One region of the Thalassospira sp. ER-Se-21-Dark genome, then DNA from elsewhere that is predicted to be linked to it. Evidence: predicted binding sites of a transcription regulator. Region 1 holds the regulator's gene; each other region holds the start of a gene.
What was found. The regulator PhoB, encoded in region 1, activates phosphate uptake and scavenging genes when phosphate is short. The targets are predictions, from matches to a motif close to TNTCATAAAACTGTCA.
Positions count from the first base shown of each region.

Region 2: FHI25_RS00855 (inorganic phosphate transporter) is a predicted target of PhoB. The motif match lies at 1,777-1,792, and genes of this name have one in related genera.
Region 3: FHI25_RS08075 (RNA degradosome polyphosphate kinase) is a predicted target of PhoB. The motif match lies at 2,513-2,528, and genes of this name have one in related genera.
Region 4: phnC (phosphonate ABC transporter ATP-binding protein) is a predicted target of PhoB. The motif match lies at 2,344-2,359, and genes of this name have one in related genera.

Region 1 is NZ_VDEZ01000001.1:774,095-778,442, forward strand. It holds gene FHI25_RS03415 (cation:proton antiporter) at 1-1,331, shown strand, start outside; gene phoB (phosphate regulon transcriptional regulator PhoB) at 1,412-2,110, opposite strand; gene phoU (phosphate signaling complex protein PhoU) at 2,128-2,850, opposite strand; gene pstB (phosphate ABC transporter ATP-binding protein PstB) at 2,872-3,675, opposite strand; gene pstA (phosphate ABC transporter permease PstA) at 3,677-4,348, opposite strand, start outside.
Region 2 is NZ_VDEZ01000001.1:177,743-182,090, forward strand. It holds gene FHI25_RS00855 (inorganic phosphate transporter) at 178-1,704, opposite strand; gene FHI25_RS00860 (AsmA family protein) at 1,875-4,348, opposite strand, start outside.
Region 3 is NZ_VDEZ01000002.1:92,708-97,055, forward strand. It holds gene ppx (exopolyphosphatase) at 1-207, opposite strand, end outside; gene FHI25_RS08075 (RNA degradosome polyphosphate kinase) at 254-2,401, opposite strand; gene FHI25_RS08080 (histidine phosphatase family protein) at 2,603-3,139, shown strand; gene aspS (aspartate--tRNA ligase) at 3,455-4,348, shown strand, end outside.
Region 4 is NZ_VDEZ01000007.1:52,518-56,865, reverse strand. It holds gene FHI25_RS19835 (BCCT family transporter) at 1-296, shown strand, start outside; gene FHI25_RS19830 (META domain-containing protein) at 431-889, opposite strand; gene FHI25_RS19825 (Ldh family oxidoreductase) at 1,124-2,119, shown strand; gene phnC (phosphonate ABC transporter ATP-binding protein) at 2,424-3,269, shown strand; gene phnD (phosphonate ABC transporter substrate-binding protein) at 3,340-4,348, shown strand, end outside.

The DNA.
Region 1 (4,348 bases):
TCAATACCCGGTTCGGGCGTGCGGCCCTTGCCATTTTGTTATTGCAGGACGTGGCGGTTGGTCCGTTCCTGATCATGGTGCAAGCGGCAGGTGACGCCGGAACGGAAACCAGCCCGTGGATGAGCATCCTGCTTGGTTTCGGGTCGGTCGCGTTGTTGTTGCTCGTCGGGCGCTATGTGTTGCCGCGGCTGTTTCGCTATATCGCGTCGCTCAAGAACCCGGAACTGTTTGCCATCGGCACGCTGTTTGTTGTGCTAGCCGCCAGCACCTTGACCGAGGTTTCCGGACTTTCAATGGCGCTGGGCGCGTTTATCGCCGGGGTGATGTTGGCCGAAACCGAGTTCCGTCATCAGATCGAAGCCGACATTTCACCGTTCCGCGGCGTGTTCCTGTCGCTGTTCTTTATGTCGGTGGGCATGTCGGTTGATGCCGACGTTGTTTATAACGAATTTGGCACCATCGTCATGTGGCTGGTGCTGTTGCTGGTGATCAAGACGGCGGTTTTGTTCGTCCTGGCGCGCGCGATCCAGTTTGAAACCGGCCTTGCCATCCGGGTGGCGATGAGCTTGGCCGCCGGCGGTGAATTTGCCTTTGTCATGTTTGCGCTGGCCGCCCAGAATGGTGCGGTACCGCTTGAAATGGCAGCCATGCTGATCCCGGTGGTGGCGATTTCGATGGCGCTGACCCCGACACTGATCAGCCTTGGACACAAGATCGAGGAAAAGCTTCATCCCAAGGAAGAAGACCAGCTTGGCAAGATTGCCGAAGAATCCGAGGGCATTCACCAGCATGTTCTGGTGATCGGAAGTGGTCGCGTTGGCCGGGTTCTGGCCCGGTTGCTCAAGACGCGCAACATTCCGTTCCTGGTGCTGGATAGTGACGCACAGCAGGTTTCACGCGGCCGGGCAGAAGGCCTTCCGGTTTACTTTGCCGACGGGTCCAGACCGGAAACTTTCCGGGCGGCACACACCGATGAGGCAAAAATTGCGGTTGTTGCCATGGGGAACCCGCATGCGACCGAGAAGACGGTCGCCCTTTTGCGCCAGCATTACCCGCATCTGAAGATCTTTGCCCGTGCGCAGGACATCACCCATATCGGGCCGCTGTCGCGCCATGGGGCGGATGCCGCGATCCCCGAGGTGCTTGAAACCGGCTTGCGATTATCCGACCATGTGTTGGCCGCCTGTGATGTGCCGCAGGAAGACATTGATGCCGAAATCGCCAAATTCCGCCGTGCGGACATGCTTTTGATGAACGAACTGGCGCCGCGCCCGCAGCGCAAACCATCAGGGTCGGAGAATGCCGAAAAACCGGTGAAGAAAAAAACCTGAAGACGTTACGACCTTAAAACAAAAACCCCCGCTGCAACCTGCAACGGGGGTTTTTTAATCGGATAGGGCTCTATACCGACTTAGGCCGCGGTTTCTGAATCCAGTGCATAGCCCGCCGCACGGACGGTGCGGATGATATCGCGCGTGCCTTTGACGTCATTGAGCGCCTTGCGCAGGCGGCGGATATGAACGTCGACGGTGCGGGTTTCGACATAGATGTTCGGGCCCCAAACCGCGTTAAGCAACTGTTCGCGCGAGAAAACCCGACCCGGATGTTCGAGGAAATAGCGCAGCAGACGGAACTCGGTCGGGCCAAGATGGATCGATTTTCCATTGCGGCTGACCCGGTGGGCGGCGAGATCCATTTCGATGTCGGAATAGATCAACTGCCCTTGTGGTTGCGCCGGACCGGACCGGCGCAAAAGTGCGCGGATACGGGCGAGCAGCTCGCCAATGGCAAACGGCTTGGTGACATAGTCATCAGCGCCGGTATCAAGACCGCGGATGCGGTCGCCCTCTTCGCCACGTGCCGTCACCATGATCACCGGCAAATCGCGGCTTTCAGGCTTGCGGCGGATCTGACGGCAGACTTCGATCCCCGACATTACCGGCAGCATCCAGTCGAGCAAAACCAGATCGACATGGGTTTCAGCCAGAATTTTCAACGCTTCGTCACCGTCACCGGCTTCGACAACCTGCATCCCCTCGCGTTCGAGGTTGTAGCGCAACATGGTTACGATTGCTGCCTCGTCCTCGACGATAAGAACCGTTGGGTCCATCTTCCTATGCTCCCGTGTCAGTCATTCGGTTCGACAACAGCGAAGTTCGCTGCGTCGTTTTTTGGCCGGTCAATCCCCGGCAGGTCTTCGCCCTTGATCCGGTAATAGATCGTTTCGGCGATATTGGTTGCGTGATCACCGATACGTTCGATGTTCTTGGCAATGAACAACAGATGGGTCGATGCGGTAATGTTGCGCGGATCTTCCATCATGTAGGTCAGCAATTCGCGGAACAGCGAATTGTACATGTCGTCCACTTCCTGATCGCGTTCCCAGACCCGGTGGGCCTTTTCGGCGTCGCTTTCGATATAGGCATCCAGGACATCCTTGATGATTTCCTGGGCCAGCTTGGCCATGTTCGGGATCGCCTGAACCGGGCGGATCGGCGGGATCTGGTTCAGCACCTGCGCGCGTTTGGCGATGTTCTTTGCCAGATCACCAATGCGTTCCAGATCGTTTGACAGCTTGAGCGCGGTGACGACCTGACGCAGGTCATCTGCCATCGGCTGACGCAGGGCCAGAAGACGGACGGCAAAGTCCTGAACTTCCTGTTCGAGCACATCAATGCGCTGATCGGACAGGATGACTTTCTCGGCCAGTTCGGAATCGCGTTTGACGATGGATCTGATCGAGGAAATAAGCTGGCTTTCAGCAAGCCCGCCCATTTGCGAAATGATGTTGTTCAGACGGGTCAGTTCCTCGTCGAACGAACTTACGATATGGGTATGTTCATCAGCCATTTATGCGTACTCCTGGCTCGCTTAACCGAAGCGGCCGGTAATGTAACCCTTGGTGCGTTCGTCCTTCGGGTTGGTAAAGATCTGATCGGTTTCACCGACTTCAACCAGCTTTCCGAGGTGGAAGAACGCGGTGCGCTGCGACACACGGGCGGCCTGCTGCATGGAGTGGGTCACGATCACGATCGTGTAGTTCGAACGCAACTCGTCTATCAGTTCCTCGACCTTGGCGGTCGCAATCGGATCAAGGGCCGAGCACGGTTCATCCATCAGGATGACTTCCGGGCTGACGGCAACCGCGCGTGCAATGCAAAGGCGCTGCTGCTGACCACCGGAAAGACCGGTTGCCGGCGATTGCAGACGATCTTTGACTTCTTTCAGAAGACCCGCACGTTCGAGCGAGGTCATGACAATTTCATCAAGTTCATCGCGCGAATTGACCAGACCATGAATACGCGGGCCATAGGCCACGTTGTCATAGATGGTTTTCGGGAACGGGTTCGGTTTCTGGAACACCATGCCGATGCGCGCGCGCAGCTGAACCACGTCGATCCGCTTGTCATAGATGTCGCGACCATCCAGGGTAACGTCACCTTTGATCGTCACACCGTCAATGGTGTCATTCATCCGGTTCAGGCAGCGCAGGAAGGTGGATTTACCACAGCCCGACGGACCAATCAGTGCGGTTACCTGCTGTTCGGGGATATCAAGGTTGACCTCATAGAGGGCCTGATTGTCGCTATAGAAAAGATCGAGCTTGCGCGCGGTCATTTTCGGTTTTTCGACCGACGGCTCCGCCGTCATTGCGCTCTGGGATACAGCAGCCATTTTACCACTTCCGTTCAAATTTTTTGCGCAGATACACAGCCAGTCCATTCATCAGGACAAGGAAGGCCAGCAACACCATAATCGCTGCCGAGGTTTTCTCGACAAAGGCACGTTCCGGGCTGTCTGCCCACAGATAGATCTGGACCGGCAGAACCGTTGCCGGGTCAAGAGCCCCGCCCGGGATATCAACAATAAAGGCAACCATTCCGATCATCAGAAGCGGTGCGGTTTCACCAAGCGCCTGTGCCATGCCAATGATCGTGCCGGTCAGAATGCCCGGCATGGCAAGCGGCAAGACATGGTGGGTCACGGTCTGAACCGGGGATGCACCAAGGCCAAGGGCGGCCTGACGGATCGACGGCGGCACCGCCTTGATCGCCGCACGCGATGCGATGATGATCGTCGGCAAAGTCATCAGCGCCAGCGTCAAACCACCGACAACCGGGGCCGAGCGCGGCAAATGCATGACATTGAGATAGACCTCAAGCCCCAGCAGACCAAACACGATGGACGGCACCGCGGCCAGGTTGTTGATATTAACCTCGACAATCTGGGTGAAGCGGTTTTTCGGGGCGAATTCTTCGAGATAGATCGCCGCCAGAACACCAATCGGGAAGGACAATGCCAAAGTCACAAGCAGGGTATAGAACGAGCCAACAGCCGCGCCCCAGAT
Region 2 (4,348 bases), 600 kb from region 1:
ATATTGGGCGACGATCACGAACGGATTCTGTGTAACTTTGGTGCGGCTGTTTACGCGCAGACCAAGGCCCGGTCAAGGAAAAACGGCGATCAGGAAAACCTGATCGCCGCTGCAGATCGCTGCAAGTCGCCCCGGGGAAAATGGGGCGCCGCGCCGCGAAACCATATTCGTTTTAAGTTACAGCATGATGCCGCGAATGGTGAAGAACAGAAGCGCGCCGAGGAAAGCACCGGCCGGAACCGTCACCACCCAGGCGGTTGCAATCGTCACCGCATAACGACGACGCACCAGAAGACGCTTGCGCATTTTCTTCTCGGCCTTTTCGGCCTCACTCGGGTCAATCTGACGAAGTGCTTCGATATGTTCGTCGCCCTGTTCGTTCTCGGGACGATCCACCAACATCGGCGATGCGACCTTGCGACGGCGATGCGACAGGCTTTCACGCAGGAAACCAACCCCGAACACAGCACCAACCGCAATGTGGGTCGAGCTTACCGGAAGACCCAGTGCAGATGCGACAATCACCGTAAGGGCCGCCGACAATGCCACGGTATAGGCACGGATCGGATCAAGCTTGGTGATTTTTGAGCCAACCGTCTTGATCAGTTTCGGACCAAACAGGATCAGACCGGCAGAAATACCAAGCGCGCCGATGACCATCACCCAGATCGGGATCGGGGCCGAGGTCACGATCTGACCACTATCGACACCGGAAACAATCGCGGCCAGCGGACCAATCGCGTTGGCAACATCGTTAGAGCCGTGGGCGAAGGACAGCAAGGCTGCCGACACGACAAGCGGAATGCGAAACAGCGATGCGATTTCCTTGCGACGGCCTGTCATGCTGGCCGAGGCACGGAAGACGGCCTTGCGAACCGGGATCACGGTCAGGAAGAACGCGGCAACACCAATGGCGATCACAACCGGTGTTTCGGCCTTCCAGATTTTCTTCACACCCTTCATCATCAGATACATCGTGAAGGCCGAGACCATAACGCCGACCAAGATCGGAACCCATTTACGCGCAGCGGTCACGCGGTCTTCGGTGTAAAGAATGCGGAATTTGATAAAGGCCAGGAACCCGGCAGCAATCAAACCACCCAGAACCGGCGAAATCACCCAACTTGCGGCGATTGTGCCCATGGTCGGCCAGTTCACCGCCCCAATGCCAACGGCGGCCATACCAGCCCCCATGACACCACCAACAATCGAATGCGTGGTTGAGACAGGTGCGCCAAACCAGGTGGCCAGGTTCAGCCAAAGGGCTGCTGCCAGAAGGGCTGCCATCATCGCCCAGACAAAGGTTTGGGCATCGGGCATTTGGGTGGGATCGATAATGCCGTTCTTGATCGTGCCGACAACATCGCCACCGGCAATGATCGCACCAGCGGCCTCGAATATCGCCGCAATCAAAAGCGCGCCGACCATGGTCAGCGCCTTGGAACCCACCGCCGGACCAACATTGTTGGCAACGTCGTTGGCCCCGATATTCAGCGCCATATAACCACCGATAACGGCGGCGGCGATCAGGAAGCCACTTTGCGGCAGTCCGCCCATGTGAAAGGCGACAAACGCACTACAGGCAAGCAGGAAGACAAGCGCCAGACCAAGCTTCGCACTGATCGATGCTGTTTCACCCAGCCCCGCATCCATGCGTTTTTGCCACTTGAGATCCTTATCCAGAGCAGTTTTCTTTACCGACATAATCAACCGTTACCATCAAAGGGAATCGACGGGCGGATCATGTCGAAGCCGGACCTCTTTGTTAAGGTTTTTTTGCTGTTTTATGACGACCTTCGGATAAGTCTTTGAGGATAAAGAAAAACGGCCCCACAAAACGGGGCCGTTTTCCAACATTTTCAAGGGATTTGATATCAGCGACCGAACTGGTTCAAAAGCCCCTTAAGCAAGCCTTTGGCCGCATCCTCGGCGGAGCCGCCACCAGAGCCACCCGTTCCCGATGAATCGTTGCTTGATCCGCTGCCACCCAGTGCCTTGTCGATCAGGTTGTCGAGAACCCGAACGGCAACCTTGTCCATGCGTCCAGTGATGACCGGATCATCGATCTTGCCTTTGGCATAGACGCTGAACGGCGGCAATTCTTCGATCTTTTCAGAGAAATCGAAATCAGCCTGCGTATCCATCACCCAACGCGGCAAATCAAGGGTCGCATCCGCATCCGCAGTGCCGACCCGCGACAGTGCTTCGACACGGGTGGTTTTGGCAATCCCGTTGGTGATGGTCATGTCGGCTTCAAGCGATTGCATAAGATCGTTGTTACCAACCCCTTCAACCACCATGGCCTGTGGCCCCTGACGCAGAAGTGCCTCGATATTCAGGCGCGGATCCGGCGACCGTTTGTCGGCATTGCTGAACCGTACATTGTTCAGAACCAGATTGGCTGTACCATTCAGGGCCGACACCAGACGGCGGGATGTATTGCCCTGCGCATTGGCATCAAATGTCAGTCCCAGTCCGCCAATGATGGTGTCACTTGCCACCCGGATCGGCACAAGGCTTTCGATCCGTGCACTGTCCAAACGACCGGCAAGGGCCAGTTTGGGCACATCGGTATTACGTGCATCAAAGGTGCCGTTAATCGCAAGGTCACCCTGCCCCAGAAGCCCGGTAAAGCTCGGAATGCTGAGAAGCCCGTTAACCAACGTTGCCTTCAGGTCCGGATTGATCAGGCTATAGGTATCGAAATCAAGCTGATCCAGGGCAACCGCAATATCAGCATCAATCGAGCGAAGGGCCGAAACATCAATTACCGTGTCATCCCACGGCGTACCGTCGCGGACATCAACGCGGGTCACCATCGTGGTTTTCGGCAGATTAAATGCCGCCTTGCGCGGGCCACTGCCCATACCGGGCATCAGGCTTGCGCGCTTGTCTGCTGGCAGGAACGGATCCACCACAAGCTTGCCACCCGATAGTGCGACAGAAAGCTTGGGCTGTGCCTGTGAACCATCAAAGCGCACGGTACCCGCCGTTTCAAATGCGCCGAGGATAAGCTTCAGACCATCGACGGCGACATTCTTTGCATCGCCCTTCACAGTACCCGAAACTGCCAGTCGGCCAAGATTGCCCGATGGCGTGTAGGTGGGTGCCAAAAGCTCCAGCGCACGGTTCAGGCTGGATGCCTGAACAGCAAGCTTGCCATCAATGCCGGGATTACTGCCGAGCATTTCCGAGACAACGCCATCAAGAGCAACCTGCAAAAGCGGGTTGGACACATCAAGCGCAACGCTCGGCCCGGTGACCGGGCCATTCAGGTCCAGATTTGCCTGAACACTCTTGTAACTGCTTGCCGGTGCCGGAAGGGTAATACCTGTCAGCTTCGCCAGCGGCTCCAGCGTTTTGGCCGTGATACGCACGGACAAATTATCAAACGCCGGCACATCGGCCGAACCGTTGAATGCGCCCTTTGCACTGGCGGCAAGGCCTGCTGCATCGGCAACCGCAAAATTGCTCAGGGTAATATTCGGACCATTGAGGCTGCCATCAATTGAAATGCCGCGTACCGCCACGCCAGAGGAAATGATTTCATCAGCGGCCAGTCGGTAATTGGCGGCCATGCCTTCAAGGGGTGCCAGCGCATCCTTGATGATCTTGACCATGTCCTGCTTGGCAGCAGACGTGTTGCCCGCATCCGATGAAGATGATGCAGTACCGGTCGATGCATTGCCGCCCGCCTCAGAAGTCGTAGACACTGAAACGTCTGCATCCGGCGCAGCTGCGATATACTGATCCAGATTGATCCGGTCGAGCTTGAGACCAATGCCCAAGGCAGGCAGGTCCGATCCACCGAGATTGGCAACAACGGCCCCGCGAATGGCGGTATCATCGACGCGAAGATCAAGATCGGAAATATTGAGTTGTTCGGATGTACCCTTGATCCCGCCGGTCAAGGAGAACCGGCGCAGTCGGTCGGCACGAATCCCGTCGACATCGACACCCAACCAACGCATGACGGCACGAATGTTTTCGGATGCCACTTCATAGCTAAGTGCGGCACTCAAGTCCGGCGTATCACCGGAAATGCTGCCAAAGACAGATACATCTGTCCCGCCGGGAAGACCGGCAGAGACTTCGTTCAGCGTGATCTTGCTATTGGCGATTGCCGCATTGATCCGGGCATTATGGATCGGCGTCTGGTTGTAGATCAGGGTTTCAACTTCGAAATCGATCGATGCCTTCAGATCCGCCGGGATCGCCGGTGCATTGGCAGCACCGTTTTTCTTGACCGAGCTTTGCGACGGGATCGATTGTGCGCTACCTGCAGCGTCACTTGATGCTTCCTGCGTGCTGTTGGCATCACCGGACGCAGACGATGCGCTCGTATTGC
Region 3 (4,348 bases), on a different contig from region 1:
GCGGTGCATGGCGACCACGGCAAGCTCCACCCCCTCGGGGTTGAGGCGGCCGGTGTTTTCCGGGTCACGGCCAAGGCCGCACATGACCTTTTCATTGAAGATCGGCATCGGTGCGCGGGTCATGCCATCAAAAATGACAAGCCGCACAGAGTTGGAGCCAACATCAATGATCGCGATGCGGTTGGAAGCCCGTTGGTCAGTCAGCATAAGATGTTGGCACCTGTTGGTCGTCTTTGGTCGTCTTTAGCCGTCTTTAGTCGTCTAGCTGTAGCACGGGAACATTCGGGTCGGCTTGATCCAGCGCACTTCCGCGGCCCGAAAGTGACGGATTGGTCATGAAATACTGGTGCGACGAGAATGCGTTTTCACCGGCCTCGCAGCGTTCATAGGACCCGTCCGGCTGCAGATGCCATGCCTGTGCAGTGTCTTTCAGGTTGGCAATCATGATCTGTTCAACAATCTGTTGCTGACAGGTCGGATTTTCAACCGGAACCAGGGTTTCAACCCGGCGGTTCAGGTTACGCGGCATCCAGTCGGCAGATGAGATAAACGCCTTGGCCTTGCGCGACGGAAGCTTTGCGCCGTTGGCAAAAACCACAATGCGCGAATGTTCAAGGAACCGGCCGACAATCGATTTGACGCGAATGTTTTCCGACAGGCCCGGAACCCCAGGACGCAGGCAGCAAATACCCCGCACGATCAATTCGATATGAACGCCAACCTGACTTGCGCGATAAAGCGCATCAATCACCACCGGGTCGACCAGACTGTTCATCTTGGCCCAGATGCCAGATGGCTTGCCGGCCTTGCAGTTCTCGATCTCCTGATCGATGTGGGTCAGAAGCGTCGGACGCAGGGTATGCGGTGCAATCGCGATTTTTTCAAGCGAGCGCGGGGTGGCATAACCGGTCATGAAGTTAAAGATGCTGGCCGCATCACGCCCGAGTGCCGGATCACACGAGAAGAACGAGATGTCGGTATAGAACTTGGCGGTGATCGGATGATAGTTACCGGTCCCGAAGTGGGTATAGGTCTTAAGGCCGTGGGTTTCACGGCGGACCACCAGCGATACCTTGGCGTGCGTTTTCCAATCCAGGAAGCCATAGACCACCTGACAGCCCGCACGTTCAAGGTCAGCCGCCCAGCGCAGGTTGGCTTCTTCGTCAAAGCGGGCCTTGAGCTCGACCATGGCGGTGACGGATTTGCCAGCCTCGGCCGCGGCGATCAGCGCCTTGACGATCGGGCTGTTTTCCGAGGTGCGATACAGCGTCTGTTTGATGGTGACCACATCCGGGTCACGGGCAGCCTGGAGCAGGAACTGAACCACCACGTCGAAATCTTCGAACGGGTGATGAACGACCAGATCCTTTTTGCTGATCGCGGCAAAGCAGTCGCCGCCAAAGTCACGCACCCGTTCCGGATAACGTGCGGCATAGGGCGAAAACAGCAAGTCATGATGCAGATCGGAATCGATCAGCTGTTTGACATCAACAACGCCGAGCAGGCCATCAACCTTGACGACTTCTTCCAGTGCGACATCAAGTTCATCAATGACGAAATCAAGCAGGTCTTCGGGCATCGCCGCGTTGACCTTAAGACGTATGATGCTGCCGCGACGGCGACGTTTCAGTGCGGTTTTAAAAACGCGCACCAGATCTTCGGCTTCTTCTTCGATTTCAACGTCCGAGTCCCGGATGACGCGGAAGAAACCGTGTTCGATCATATCAAATCCCGGGAACAGCTTGCCAAGATAGAGCAAGATCGCCTGTTCGACCGGAAGATAACGTTCATTGCGGCCCGGCAGGCGCAGGAAACGGCCGATCTTTTGCGGTACCGGAATAAGCCCGCGCATATTGTGCCCGTCTGCCGGATCAAACAGCTGCATGACGATGGCAAAGCCAAGGTTCGGGATGAACGGGAAGGGGTGCGACGGATCAATGGCAAGCGGGGTCAGCGTCGGGAAGATTTCGCGCGTGAAATAGCCATCAAGCCATTTGCGGTCGGTCTGGGTCAGGTCGCCCTGATCGATGACCGAGATGCCCTGTTTTTCCATCTCGCTGCTTAGCTGGCGCCAGACGCGTTGCTGGTCCTGCATCAACTGGTTGGCATCAAAGGTAATGGCGCGCAGCTGTTCGGACGGGCTCATGCCATCCTGACTGACCTTGGTCATGCCAGCGCGGACCTGCCCGACGAGGCCGGCGACGCGGACCATATAGAATTCATCAAGGTTGCTGGCCGAAATAGACAGGAAACGCAGTCTTTCAAGCAGCGGGTGGCCGGTATTCTGGGCCTCTTCAAGAACGCGATTGTTGAATGCCAGCCACGATAATTCGCGGTTAATGAAGCGGCTTTCCGAATCAATGGTGATCGCGCTTGACTGAACTGCAGCGGCGTGTGTCACGCTATGCCTCCTGCGGATTGAGGGAACGTCCTTGAACTTATGCGACAGTTCCCGGTTGCAAATGGAGTATAGGATAACTGCTTGGGTGGGTGCAATTTTCTTAAATTTATGTGTCAGTTTTTATAATGGCGTCACGGCGTGTGATATGGCATGGAAGAACACCGTTTGATCATCGTTCGCGACTGCTTAAGACACGAAGACATGAAAACGCTGTTGTTGCTTCGGCATGCCAAATCAAGCTGGGCGGATCCGGGTCGGGCCGACCATGACCGCGAACTGAACCGTCGTGGTGAAAAGGCAGCACCCTTTATGGGCCGCTATCTGCGTCAGCATGAACTGGTGCCGGACCTGATCTGGTGTTCGACGGCAGCGCGCGCGGTGCAGACCCTTGGCCTTTTGGGGCGGGATTTCGCAATTGATGCCGATGTGATCTATAACGAAGATCTGTATATGGCCAGCGAGCGGGTGTTGCTTGAAAACCTGCATCACACGCATGAAGACGCCAAGCATGTGATGTTCATCGGCCATAATCCCGGGATCGAGATTTTTGCCCAGTCGCTTTATGGCGGTGGCAATATTGAGGCCCGCGAGATCATGGCGCGCAAATATCCGACCTGCGGGCTTGCGCATTTCGAATTCGATGTTGATCACTGGGGCGAAATCACACCGGGCAGCGGACGGCTGATCGACTTTATCAAGGTCAAGGATCTTCAGGCGATCAAGATCAGCGCGGAATGATTTGCTGATCTGCGTTGACTGATGTGTGTTAGCTGATCTGCGTTAGCTGGTGTGCATTACTGGCACTTGACGAAGGGCCTGTCTGCGCGTTTTATACCGCTGAAATTTGTTAGGGTCTGACCCCCATTGAATGCTTGAAATGGGGAGCAGACCCTATATACCGCGCCGGTTGGGCAGGGGAACATCACACATAAGCGCCATGGATCACTGGTTGGCGGGCATGTTGTGGTGCGTTTTTTGTTTGACAGCGCGGGTCTGGCATGCACCTTTGCGGCCAAATTTGCGGCCCAAAATACAAAGCAACCTGGAATGACAATGCATCCTTTTCGCTCTCATAACTGTAATGCGCTGCGCGCGACTGACGCCGATGCGGAAGTTCGCCTGTCTGGCTGGATTCACCGTAAACGTGACCACGGCAACCTTCTGTTCGTTGACCTGCGCGACCATTACGGCATCACCCAGGTCGTGATCGATATTTCGAGCCCGCTGTTCGAGACGCTTGATAAAGCGCGCGCTGAAAGCGTGATCACGGTCGATGGCAAGGTTGTCAAACGTACGGCCGAGACCATCAACCCCAACTTGCCGACCGGCGAGATCGAAGTTTATGCATCGAACATCGAAGTTCAGTCTTCGGCCGAAGTTCTGCCGATGCCGGTGTTTGGCGATGTCGAATACGGTGAAGAGGTTCGCCTGCGTCACCGTTATCTCGATCTGCGTCGCGAGAGCGTGCACAAGAACATCGTTCTGCGGTCGCAGGTGATTTCGGCCATGCGTCAGAAAATGACCGCACAGGGCTTCCTTGAAATCCAGACGCCGATCCTGACCGCGAGCTCGCCGGAAGGCGCACGCGACTTCCTGGTGCCGTCGCGTATGCATCCGGGCAAGTTTTATGCCCTGCCGCAGGCGCCGCAGCAGTTCAAACAGCTGCTGATGGTTTCGGGCTTTGACAAATATTTCCAGATTGCACCGTGCTTCCGCGATGAAGACGCACGTGCCGACCGTTCGCCGGGTGAGTTTTACCAGCTCGACTTCGAGATGGCCTTTGCCACCCAGGATGACGTGTTTGCCGCAATCGAGCCGGTTCTGCATGACATCTTCGTCGAGTTCGGCGGTGGTCGTGATGTGACCCCGTATCCGTTCCCGCGCATTCCGTTTGATGAATCGATGGCGAAATACGGATCCGACAAGCCGGACCTGCGTAACCCGCTG
Region 4 (4,348 bases), on a different contig from region 1:
TCGTGTTCTTCGTGACCTCGTCTGACTCTGGCTCGCTTGTGATTGATACCATCACCGCAGGCGGCAAGGTCGATGCTCCGGTCCCGCAGCGCGTCTTCTGGTGCACCTTCGAAGGTCTGGTTGCGATTGCATTGTTGCTGGGCGGTGGCCTTGGATCATTGCAGGCGATGGCGGTTTCGACCGGCTTCCCGTTTGCGATTGTCCTTCTGATGGCCTGCTATTCGATCATCCAGGGTCTGCGAACCGAACCCAAGGCCGTCGGTGCAAATTCCGAAGCGACGGTCAGCAAGGACTAGAATATCGACATATGCGTATCTCGCCGCTTGGCGGTTATGATACCTGGTCAAAGAAAAGGGGCACCAACTGGTGCCCCTTTTTCATTTCGCGCAAGCATGGTGCGTCTGGTGGTATGTGAGCAATGCCGATGTGCTTACTGCGCGGCCGGTGTCAGCTCGATAACCATGTTGCCGTCATTGTCCTTGAGAACAAGACGCCCATCAACAACGTCCCAGCTACTCACCAAGACGAATGCGCCGCTAAAGGCATTTTCGATCTGCATAGCGTTGTCGGCGATGCACATCTTTCGTGTCATGGCGAGCTGCGCGACACCCAGTGACGATCCCGCTTGTTCGTAACTACCTGAATACTGATTGCAGCCCGCATTGCCCGACACCATGCCATCGCTGGAAAATGTGGCGGTCGCCATGACAGGCGGGGTTGGCGACAGGGTGCTGTTGCCATCAATGACCTGCACCAGTTGCCATTCGTGATCGGTTACACTTGCCCAGTCCGGTGTCATGTTGCCTGTGGATGCGGTGCCGCAGGCCGCAAGTGATGCCAACGCCACCAATGCCAAAGGCAAGCCGATCCTGTGTTTAACCTGACGCATATCTGAATTCCTGTAATGCTTGCGCGGCCTCCGCGCGATCCTGTTATTCGCAAATTCTGGTGATGGTATCATATTTTTCAATGTCGTTTGCGCCAAAGGCGCTTCTGGTCGCACCCAAAACGGCTTTGCGCGCAGGGATGGCTTGTGGCTATGTTACGGATCCTGCAGGCGCACGATCCTTGCGCTCGTTTCCCGGTTCCAAAGCCCCACTTTGAAAATCAAGGTTACCTGACGATGAAGATTTCCGTGAAAGATGCCCACGCACTTGTGTGCGAAACTTTGATGCGTTGCAATGTGCGGGCAGACAATGCGGCCTCGGTCGCAACGGCACTTGTCACGGCCGAGGCATCCGGGCAAGGGGGACACGGTTTTCGCCGCGTGCCGGCCTATAGCGCGCAGGCAAAGGTCGGCAAGGTTGATGGCATGATCAGCCCGATCTTTGAAAAGCCGACACCTGGCGTTTTGCGCATTGATGCGCAGCATGGATTTGCCTATCCGGCACTGGATCTGATGATGGATCACTTGCCCGATATGGCCCGCACCCAGGGTATTGCGATTGCCGCAATCCACAGATCGCATCATGCGGGGGTTATGGGTCTTACGGTAGAACGTCTGGCAGAAAAGGGATTGGCGGCGATGATGTTTGCCAATGCCCCGGCGGCCATGGCGGCATGGGGTGGGCGGCGCCCGATGTTTGGCACAAACCCGATTGCCTTTGGTGTACCGGTCGGGGATGCCGGTGATCCGATCATCATCGACCTTGCACTTTCAAAGGTCGCGCGCGGCAAGATCATGGCCGCCAAGCAAAAGGGTGTCGCCATTCCCGATGACTGGGCGCTTGATGTGGATGGCAATCCGACCACCGATGCCGTGAAAGCCATTGATGGCACGATGATCCCGGCAGGTGGGGTCAAGGGGGCGGCACTTGCCATGATGGTGGAACTTCTTGCGGCTGGTCTTACCGGTGCACAGTTCGGCCACCAGTCTTCGTCCCTTTTTGATGACAAAGGTGCGCCGCCTGCGCTTGGACAACTGATCATAGCCATTGATCCCAAGGCAACCGGCGGTGTCGGTGTAATGGAGCACCTTGCCTATATTGCCAACGAGATTGCGGCAGAAGAAGGCGTGCGTTTGCCAGGGCGTCGCGGCAAGCAGGCGCGCGCACTTGCCGAAGCGCAGGGCCTTGAGATCGAAGACGACGTCATGGAGACCATCAGTCAAATTAAATAAAGTTCGTGGTCGATGTGTCTGTGTCGGTGTCAAAAGGGTTGATGCAGAATGTTTGACTGTTCTGTAGATTTAAAATTGGATATTCATCAGACAAATTCTTGTTGAGAATTTTGAAAATATTACAGAAATAATGTCGAAATTACTGGTAAATACTTCGATGAATTCTTGATGTATAGACAAGTTTAATTGTTGTCGGGGCGATATGCTCTGCGTAATCATCGAACTGTAATATCACTGTCACCGTAGAGTCGCGGTTTGTGCGTAGCTTCTTCATCCAGCGAAACACATTCAGGCGACTCTTTTGATGCTGGTTGTAGATATCTCTGGACTGAACAAAAGCTTTACCCGTGACAAGCGTGCGCTTAGCGGCGTCAAACTGCAGGTGCGGGAAGGCGAGATGGTGGCGCTGATTGGCGCATCGGGTTCGGGTAAATCCACACTGATCCGTCATATTGCCGGTTTGCTGCGCGGTGATCGCGATGGCGGCAAGATCGTCGTGTTTGGCGAAACCATTCAGGAAAACGGCAAGATTTCGCGCGGTGCCCGCAAGGTGCGCTCCGAGATTGGTGTTGTTTTCCAGCAGTTCAATCTGGTTAGCCGCCTTTCGGTTCTGACCAATGTCCTGATGGGGCTTTTGGGCCGTGTTCCGGCATGGCGCGGCTCGCTTGGTCTGTTTACCAAAACCGAAAAGATGCGCGCTATGAGTGCGCTTCATCGTGTTGGCATTGATGCCCATGCGTCGAAAAAGGCGCGTAACCTTTCGGGTGGTCAGCAACAGCGCGCGGCAATTGCCCGCACTATCACACAGGGTGCCCGCCTTATTCTTGCCGACGAGCCGATTGCATCGCTTGACCCGGCTTCGTCCCGCAAGGTGATGAACACGCTTGATCGTGTGAACCGCGAAGACAACGTCACCGTCATCGTATCGCTTCATCAGGTTGATTACGCAAAAGACTACTGCAAACGCACCATCGCCATGCGCGATGGTGAAGTCGTTTTTGACGGACCGTCAAGCGAACTGACGCCGCAATTCCTTCAGGAACTTTACGGCGAACATTCTTCCGAACTTTTTGCCGATGGTGCGGCAAAGGCCGCAGAGCCAGTTACACGGCCCATCGCAGAAAAGGACCTGGCTGTCGCAACAAGCTAGCCGGGCCAGTTGTCATGACTGCCTTACCTTCTCGAAACATGTCGAAATCTATTCTGACAGGGGACTTCTTATGAACGTTAAGACAATCGCATCCGCAGCATTTGCGGCCACGATGCTGGCATCCGTTGTTGCCAAGGCCGATGTTGAATTCAAGCCGCTCGAACAGGATCCGGAAACCATCGTTTTCGGTATCATTTCGACCGAATCTACTTCCAACCTCAAAGCTCAGTGGCAGCCGCTGATCGATGACATGGAAGAAGCTCTTGGCAAAGACGTCGAGGCATTCTTTGCACCGGATTATGCCGGCATCATCGAAGGCATGCGCTTTGGCAAGGTTCATGTTGGCTGGTTCGGTAACAAGTCGGCAATGGAAGCCGTTGACCGCGCCGGTGGCGAAGTCTTCGTTCAGACCTCCAAATCCGATGGTTCGAACGGTTACTACTCCCACATCATCACGCAGGCTGACAACGACAAGGTCAAAACCCTTGAAGACATGCTGAAATGTGATGGTTCGCTGAACTTCGGTATCGGTGATCCGAACTCGACCTCGGGCTTCCTGGTTCCGTCCTATTATGTCTTCGCTAAAAACGGCGTTGACCCGAAGGAATGCTTCAAGACTGTTCGTAACGCCAACCACGAAACCAACCTGATGGCGACTGCCAACAAGCAGGTTGATGTTGCTGCCAACAACTCCGAGCAGCTTGGCCGTACCAAAATGAACAAGCCGGAAATCACCGACAAGGTTAAAGTCATCTGGACCTCGCCGCTGATCCCGTCTGACCCGATGGTTTACCGTAAAGACCTGTCGCGCGAACTCAAATCCGAAATCAAGGCATTCTTCCTTGGTTACGGTCGTTTCGGCGATGTTGAAAGCGCGAAAGAAGTTCTTGCCAACAACTCCGATGGCATGGGCCTTTTCATGGAAAGCTCGAACGCGCAGCTTTACCCGATCCGTCAGCTGGCCCTGTTCAAGGACAAGCTGAAAATCCAGAACACCGAAGAACTTTCTGCTGAAGAAAAAGCAGAACGCGTTGCCGAGATCGACAAGAAACTTGCTGAACTCGACATCCTGGTTGCCT